Regions from separate parts of the Mixta intestinalis genome, predicted to be linked through region 1. Evidence: predicted binding sites of a transcription regulator. Region 1 holds the regulator's gene; the other holds the start of a gene.
What was found. Region 1 encodes PurR, which represses purine synthesis genes. Its sites were predicted from a motif close to CANGCAAACGTTTGCNTG; they were not measured.
Positions count from the first base shown of each region.

Region 2: the regulator PurR is predicted to act here: its motif matches at 1,890-1,907, upstream of epd (erythrose-4-phosphate dehydrogenase).

Region 1 is NZ_CP028271.1:1,248,406-1,252,271, forward strand. Features, by position in the region: gene punC (purine nucleoside transporter PunC) at 1-863, opposite strand, end outside; gene punR (DNA-binding transcriptional activator PunR) at 974-1,909, shown strand; gene purR (HTH-type transcriptional repressor PurR) at 1,920-2,945, opposite strand; gene cydH (cytochrome bd-I oxidase subunit CydH) at 3,245-3,322, shown strand; gene C7M51_RS05920 (C40 family peptidase) at 3,385-3,866, opposite strand, start outside.
Region 2 is NZ_CP028271.1:2,860,959-2,864,824, forward strand. Features, by position in the region: gene pgk (phosphoglycerate kinase) at 1-717, opposite strand, end outside; gene epd (erythrose-4-phosphate dehydrogenase) at 768-1,787, opposite strand; gene C7M51_RS13185 (bactofilin family protein) at 2,288-2,971, shown strand; gene tkt (transketolase) at 3,120-3,866, opposite strand, start outside.

The sequences.
Region 1 (3,866 bases):
GCCACCATAAACAGAATAATCACGCTGCTCGCAAAGAAGCCCAGCAGGAAAGGAAGCAACGTTTTGCCGCTGCGCCGTTGCAGGGCTGCACGGCAGCCAAAGCCGCCAATCAGAAAAGCGATAGTTTGCGGAATATAGCTCAAACCGATGTCGGCCGGACTTAAACCGAGATCGTGCAGAATAAACGGCGAGCCGGTTAGCCAGGCGAAAAAGCTAGAGGAACAGGCGGCATAAATCAGCACGTTACCGCTAAAGATACGTGAGGCCAGCAGACGGAAAAAGCCGACACGTGGCCGCTCGGCGTGTGGGGTGACGGTTTTTTTGAGCGTCGCGGTAGCGAACAGCAGCGGCAGAGTAATCAGCAGCAGCACCAGGAAAATGATACGCCAGGAGAAATGATTCAGTATCCACGCGCCTAACAGCGGGGCCAGCGCCGGTGACAGTGCCACCAGCGGCATAATCGTTGCAAACACGCGGTTGGCCTGTGCGCCGCGATAGCGGTCAACCACCAGCGCCTGCCAGCTTACCGTCGCGGAGCAGACGCCTACCGCCTGGATAAAACGCAGGGTCAGCATCTGCCAGGTCTCGCTGGCCCACAGCATACCGGCACAGCCCAGCGCGAACAGCGCCAGACCAAACAGCAGAACCGGCTTGCGTCCGAAGCGATCGGAAAGCGGTCCCCACACCAGCTGAGCGCAGGCGAAACCGCCAAGGAATACCGTCAGGCTGGCGCTGATGATGCCCGCTGAAGTATGAAAGCTGTCCTGCATGGCGGTGAAGGCGGGCAGATACATATCAGTGGCGAGGAAGCCAAGCGTGCTGAGCAGCGCCAGGTAGAGCATAAATCCTTTTGAACCAGACATTTTTTTCTCATCATTAGCAGGTAAACAGACGGCGCGAGGTTAAAGGATGTTTTCTTTAATGTGAAACGTTAAAATTTGCCGGATGCTGTCAAATTTTTTGCAGGCAAAATATGTGGTCAGAACATGCGCTTGAAGTTATCGATGCCGTAGCACGTACCGGCAGTTTTTCAGCCGCCGCCAGCGAATTACATCGGGTTCCTTCCGCTATCAGCTATACGGTACGGCAGCTGGAGTCATGGCTGGCAGTACCGCTGTTTGAACGACGCCATCGCGATGTGGTGCTAACGGAAGCGGGCGAGCTTTTTATTCGCGAAGGGCGATCTGTTATCAAAAAAATGCTCGCCACGCGTCGGCAGTGCCAGCAGGTGGCTAACGGCTGGCGCGGGCAGCTCAGTATCGCTGTCGATCGGATCGTTAAGCCGCAGCGTACGCGCCAGCTGGTGCTTGATTTTTACCGACACTTTCCTGATATGGAACTCCTTATTACGACGGAAGTCTTTAACGGCGTCTGGGATGCGCTGGCGGATGGACGCGTGGATGTGGCGATTGGCGCTACCCAGGCCGTTCCGGTTGGCGGACGCTTTGCCTTTCGGGATATGGGCGCGCTGAACTGGCGCTGTGTGGTCAGCGCCGGGCATCCGCTGGCGGAAAAATCAGGTTGCCTGGAGGAGGATGATATTCGCCCCTGGCCTTCGCTGGTACTGGAAGATACCTCGCGTGCCTTACCGCGCCGTACCACCTGGACGCTGGATAATCAGCGGCGGCTGGTGGTGCCCGACTGGGAAAGCGCCTTTGATTGTCTGCGCGCCGGGCTGTGTGTCGGTATGGTGCCCGGTCATTTTGCCGCGCCGCCGTTGGCATCAGGCCTGCTAAAAGAGATCTCGCTGCCCGATCCTTTTCCAGACAGCCACTGCTGCGTCAGCTGGGCAGAACAAAGCGGCTCGCCCGCGCTGCGCTGGCTGCTGGATTATTTAGGGGATACCGAGACGTTAAATCGGGAGTGGTTGCGGGAAGAGCAGGTTGCTCAGGAGAAGGTGCTCTCCTGAGCAGGAACAATTAACGGCGATAGTCGCGGAACGGACCGTCGATAACCGAGCGACGCTCGATCAGCGTAGGATGCACTTCAATGGTGTGCGATACCTCGCGTTTGTTGACGATACGATCTAACAGCATATCGAAGGCGGCCTCGCCCAGCTGCTCTTTTGGCTGATGCACGGTAGTCAGCGCTGGCGTGAAATAGCGGGCGTTGCGTACGTTATCGTAGCCGATGACCGAGATATCCTGCGGTACGCGCAGGCCCATCTCATCTGCTGCGCAAATGGCGCCCATCGCCATAATATCGCCGCCGCAGAATACTGCGGTGGGACGCTGCTTTTGCGCCAGAATCTGCTGCATGGCGCGATAGCCCGATTCCGGTTCGAAGTCGCCCTGTACGATCCATTCATCGCGTACGGTAACGCTGGCTTCGTTCATCGCCTTCATAAACCCGGCCAGTCGTCCGCCGCCGGTGTTGCGCTCCATCTGTCCGGGAATAACGCCGATGTCGCGATGGCCACGCTCGATCAGATAGCGCCCGGCGATATAGCCGCCTTCAAAGGCGTTATCCAGCACGGTATCGGTAAAATCACCGCGTGATTCGCCCCAGTCCATGACTACCATCGGAATGTTGCGGTTCTCCTCAAGCATTTTTAACAGCGCTTCAGGGTATTCAGAGCACATAACCAGCAAACCATCCACGCGCTTTTGCGCCATCATCGACAGGTAAGCCTGCTGTTTTTGCAAATCGTTATGGGCGTTGCCCAAAATCAGGGTATAGCCCTGTGCGAAACAGCGCGTCTCTATGGTCTCAATAATTTCAGCAAAATAGGGCGCTTCGCTGGAGGTCGCCAGCAGGCCAATCGACTTGGTGTGGTTAACTTTCAGGCTGCGCGCTACCGCGCTTGGTGAATAGTGTAGTTCCTTGATTGCTGCCCACACTGCTTCACGGGTATCTTCCGCGACAAAACGGGTCTTATTGATGACGTGTGATACCGTCGTGGTAGAAACGCCGGCACGCTTCGCGACATCTTTGATTGTTGCCATTAAAAAATAACTCCTGCGCCTATCATAACAGGTTGATAAGCCTGATGTTAAACGTTTGCGTCCCCATAGCGTAATTCAGCGTACCTGGCGATTGTCGTTATGCTGGCTGAGGTACGTCTGGCGGGCGGGACGTCTTTATAAAAAGGGACTAACAGCGGCAGTTGACCGCTGTTGCGCAACGCAAAGCGGGGATTCTACCAAGCTGGCGCAAAGAAAACGAGATTTTTACCGACGAGTATGGGAAAATCAATCCCTCATTTTTTTTGTGGTTAATAAGGGAGGGCGGATTGAGCACGGATTTGAAGCTGGCATTATGTACCGCCGCCGCAGCGCTGTCGTTGATTCTTGCGTTCAGCCTCACTGCTGCAACGCATTAGGGAAAAGCCTCAGTAATAAAAAAAGCCTGTCATCAGACAGGCTTTTTTTATTGCGCAACTGCTTAGCGAACGGTTCTGGGCGTCATCACCCGGCGTGCGCCAACATAATGCCGCTGCCAGTAATCATCGCTCAGCTGGCTAATCTGAATATCTTTACCGGTACGCGGTGACTGAATAAAGCGCCCGTTACCGAGATAAACACCAACGTGATCGGCAGCGCCGCGGTTAGTAATGCGGAAAAAGACCAGGTCGCCTTTTTCCAGCGCCCCACGGCTTACCGGAGCAGCATCGCGCAGGTGATACATCTCATTGGCGGTGCGGGGAATCTTAAATTTCAACACGTCTTTATAGGCATACCAGACCAGACCGCTACAGTCGAAGCCGGTATGCGGCGAGGAACCGCCCCAGAGGTAAGGTTTACCCAGCTGATTCATCAGCTTATTCATTGCCGTTTCACGCGCCCGTTGATAACGCTCACGGTGCGCTCTGGTCAATACCAGCGGCCCGTGGGTCGCGTCAGTGAATTCAACTTCATCATGATGCA
Region 2 (3,866 bases), 1.6 Mb from region 1:
AACGAAGTCAGGTTCGTAAAGAGATTTACCTACGTTGTTGTCGATAGCAACGAAGGTGTTAGCGATACCGCCACCAACGATTACGGTGTCAGCAATTTTCACCAGTGAGTTAAGCACGTCGAACTTGGTGGAAACTTTAGAACCGCCAACGACCGCCACCAGCGGGCGAGCCGGGTTGTTCATTACTTTACCCAGCGCTTCCAGCTCGGCGGAAAGCAGCGGACCAGCACAGGCGATCGGGGCAAATTTACCCACGCCGTGAGTAGAAGCCTGCGCACGGTGTGCGGTGCCGAAGGCGTCCATCACAAAGACATCACACAGTGCAGCATATTTTTTAGAGAGGGTTTCGTCGTCTTTCTTTTCGCCCTTGTTGAAACGGACATTTTCCAGCACAACCAGTTCGCCAGCGCCCACTTCCACGCCGTCGAGATAATCTTTCGCCAGCGTTACGCTGGTGCCATTCAGTTTTTCTTTCAGGTAATTAACTACCGGCAGCAGCGAAAATTCTTCGTTATATTCGCCTTCGGTCGGACGTCCCAGGTGTGACGTCACCATCACTTTAGCACCCTGTTTCAGGGCAGCTTCGATGGTCGGCAGTGAAGCGCGGATACGCGCATCTGACGTCACTTTCCCTTCTTTTACCGGCACGTTGAGATCGGCGCGGATCAGAACGCGTTTACCAGCAAGATCCAGATCGGTCATCTTAATTACAGACATGGTGAACCCTCTCGTTGATTCTCATAAGTTTTGTCAGACGCATCCGCGTCTTACCTGAAACCGCATGCGGCCATCGCCAGGGATGTATCAAGCATCCGGTTAGCGAAGCCCCACTCGTTGTCACACCAGACTAAAGTCTTAATCAGGTGGTGACCGCTGACCCGCGTTTGCGTGCCGTCCACTATGGCACTATGCGGATCGTGATTAAAATCGATCGAGACTAACGGTATTTCCGTATAGTCAACTATACCACTAAAAGCCCCTACTGAGGCATTTTGCAGCACGGCGTTCACCTCACTGGCCGTTACTGCTGCACGCACGCTGACGCTCAAATCCATCGCCGTCACGTTAATCGTTGGCACGCGTACGGCGATCGCTTCGAAGCGATCGGCAAACTGCGGCAGAATACGTCCAATGCCCGCTGACAGCCGCGTATCTACTGGAATAATAGACTGGCTGGCGGCGCGCGTACGGCGCAGATCGCTGTGATAAGCGTCAATAACCTGCTGATCGTGCATCGCGGAGTGGATGGTGGTAATGGCACCGGATTCAATGCCAAACGCGTCATCCAGCAGCTTGATAATCGGAATAATACAGTTTGTGGTGCAGGAGGCGTTGGAAACAATGCGATCGGTCTGCTTAAGCGCTCTCTCGTTCACACCGAAGACGATGGTTGCATCAAGATCGCTGCCGCCAGGATGAGAAAACAGCACTTTTTTCGCTCCCGCCTGTAGGTGCGCTTCGCCATCTGCCCGATTACCCCACAGGCCGGTACAGTCGAGCACCACGTCGACATTTAGCTCCCGCCACGGCAAATCGGCGATATTTTTCTGATGCAGCAAACGAATTGTATCTTCGCCCACCCACATCAGATCGCGCTCCTGACGCACCTCCCAGGCAAAACGACCGTGGCTGGTGTCATATTTCAACAAGTGTGCCATACCAGCGGACTCCGCCAGCTCGTTAATGGCGACGACGTTCATTTCTGCCCGACGCCCGGTTTCATACAGCGCACGCAATACGCTGCGTCCAATGCGTCCAAAGCCGTTAATCGCTACGCGAAGGGCCATAATTCTCCTGCGTCACAACCTGATAAAAACGTGCCAATAGCCTGAGCCAGCCGCTTCGATTTGTACAGAGGAAAAAATCTGTGATTGCGCTGTACAAGTGAAGAGGTAATCGTTTTACTGAAACGCTTCAGCCAGAATATTCGTTACAAGGAATAATTAAAATGACAGCGATCAACCCTTAAAACAAAATTCTGACATAGATCACAATTTTGCATAAAATTTGGTACTGTCGGCACAGTTGCAGACTTCCGTCATAGTAAGGTAATTTGCCTTTATGGTTTCTTTTTATCTTTAGTCCGCAGCGTAGGATGAAAAACGCTGCACTATTTCGCAGGTAACGCGGGACTATCTGGTAAAACCGGGCACCCGAAACCTGAGAGCGAAGGTTATCTGTAGGTAAAAGAGAAACACCTGGACGGCTTGGTATTGACCTTTCCTGGTTCTTTTAAAAGGACGTTATGAACTATAACCTGCTTTGGGGCATCTGGTTGTCCTGGGCTGTGGCGCTGCTGGCCTATTGCCTTGAATGGGCAAATGCGTGGGAGCTATTAACCTGGCTGGTAATAATAGCGCTAACGGTTATTGCCTTTTTCATTACTTTATTTTTTATTCGCACTCTGAAATCAGACAAAGGACTGACTATGTTTAAACGAAAAGATAATTTCCCGGAAAATAATTATGAACCTGAAAAACCGGAAAGCATTATTTATCCGGAACCACCGCCAGCCCCTACGAATAAAGAGTCGGTGTCAGCAGCAATAGTGGTTGATCGCGAGGCCACCATAATACCTTCGAGCTGTCATATTAACGGTGAAATTAAAGCCTCCGGCGATATGAAAATTAATGGCTCTATCGACGGTAAGATTATGGCGGAAAAAACGGTATACGTACTGGGACAAGGTACCGTAGAGGGCGAAATCTATGCCGCTAAAGTGGTCGTAGACGGCAAGGTTAAAGGTCTGTGCGCCAGCGCCATTGTAGAAATTAATGCTAATGGCCTGATGGATGGCACAATTGAAAGTGACGATCTTTCAATTAATAAAAACGGTCGCTTTTATGGGGTATCAAAACCGGGAGGGGCTAAAAAAGAGATGTCGGAGAATAAAAGCGCTAACAAAGAGAGCGGCGTAGAAAAATTAACCATGATTCAGCAGGTGTTAGATAACGTGCAGGAAAAATTATAATTCTGAGTAATTAGCTATCCCGCCAGGATATTAATTCACATCGTATTAGTTAATAAATACGCTGATGATGGTGCCTGCCATAAATAACAGGCAGGACGCCATTAACGGATCAGGGATTCGTCGGTAGCCCCGACGAATCCCATGCCATTTACAGAATAGCTTTCGCTTTAGCTACCACGTTATCCACGGTAAAACCAAACTGTTTAAACAACTGATCGGCAGGTGCTGATTCACCAAAGGTAGTCATGCCGATAATCGCACCGTTCAGGCCGGTATATTTGTACCAGTAATCGGCAATACCCGCCTCGATTGCTACGCGCGCGCTGACCGCTTTCGGCAGCACCGCTTCACGGTAAGCTTCATCCTGTTTGTCAAACACATCGGTTGACGGCATGGAAACCACGCGAACGCGATAGCCTTCCGCACTCAGGCGTTCGCAGGCGGCTACCGCCAGCTCAACTTCAGAGCCGGTAGCGATCAGGATCAGCTGCGGCTGGCCTGCACAATCTTTCAGCACGTAGGCGCCGCGTGCGACGTTTGCTAACTGCTCTGCGGTACGCGGCTGCTGTTCAAGATTCTGACGGGAGAAGATCAGGGCAGTCGGGCCATCTTTACGCTCAATAGCGTATTTCCAGGCAACGGCTGACTCAACCTGATCGCACGGACGCCAGGTGCTCATGTTCGGCGTAACGCGCAGGCTGGCCATTTGCTCAACGGGCTGATGCGTTGGGCCATCTTCACCCAGGCCGATAGAGTCATGGGTATAGACCATGACCTGGCGCACTTTCATCAGCGCCGCCATACGCACCGCGTTACGCGCATATTCTACAAACATCAGGAAGGTTGCGGTGTAAGGCAGGAAACCGCCGTGCAGCGCGATACCGTTGGCGATAGC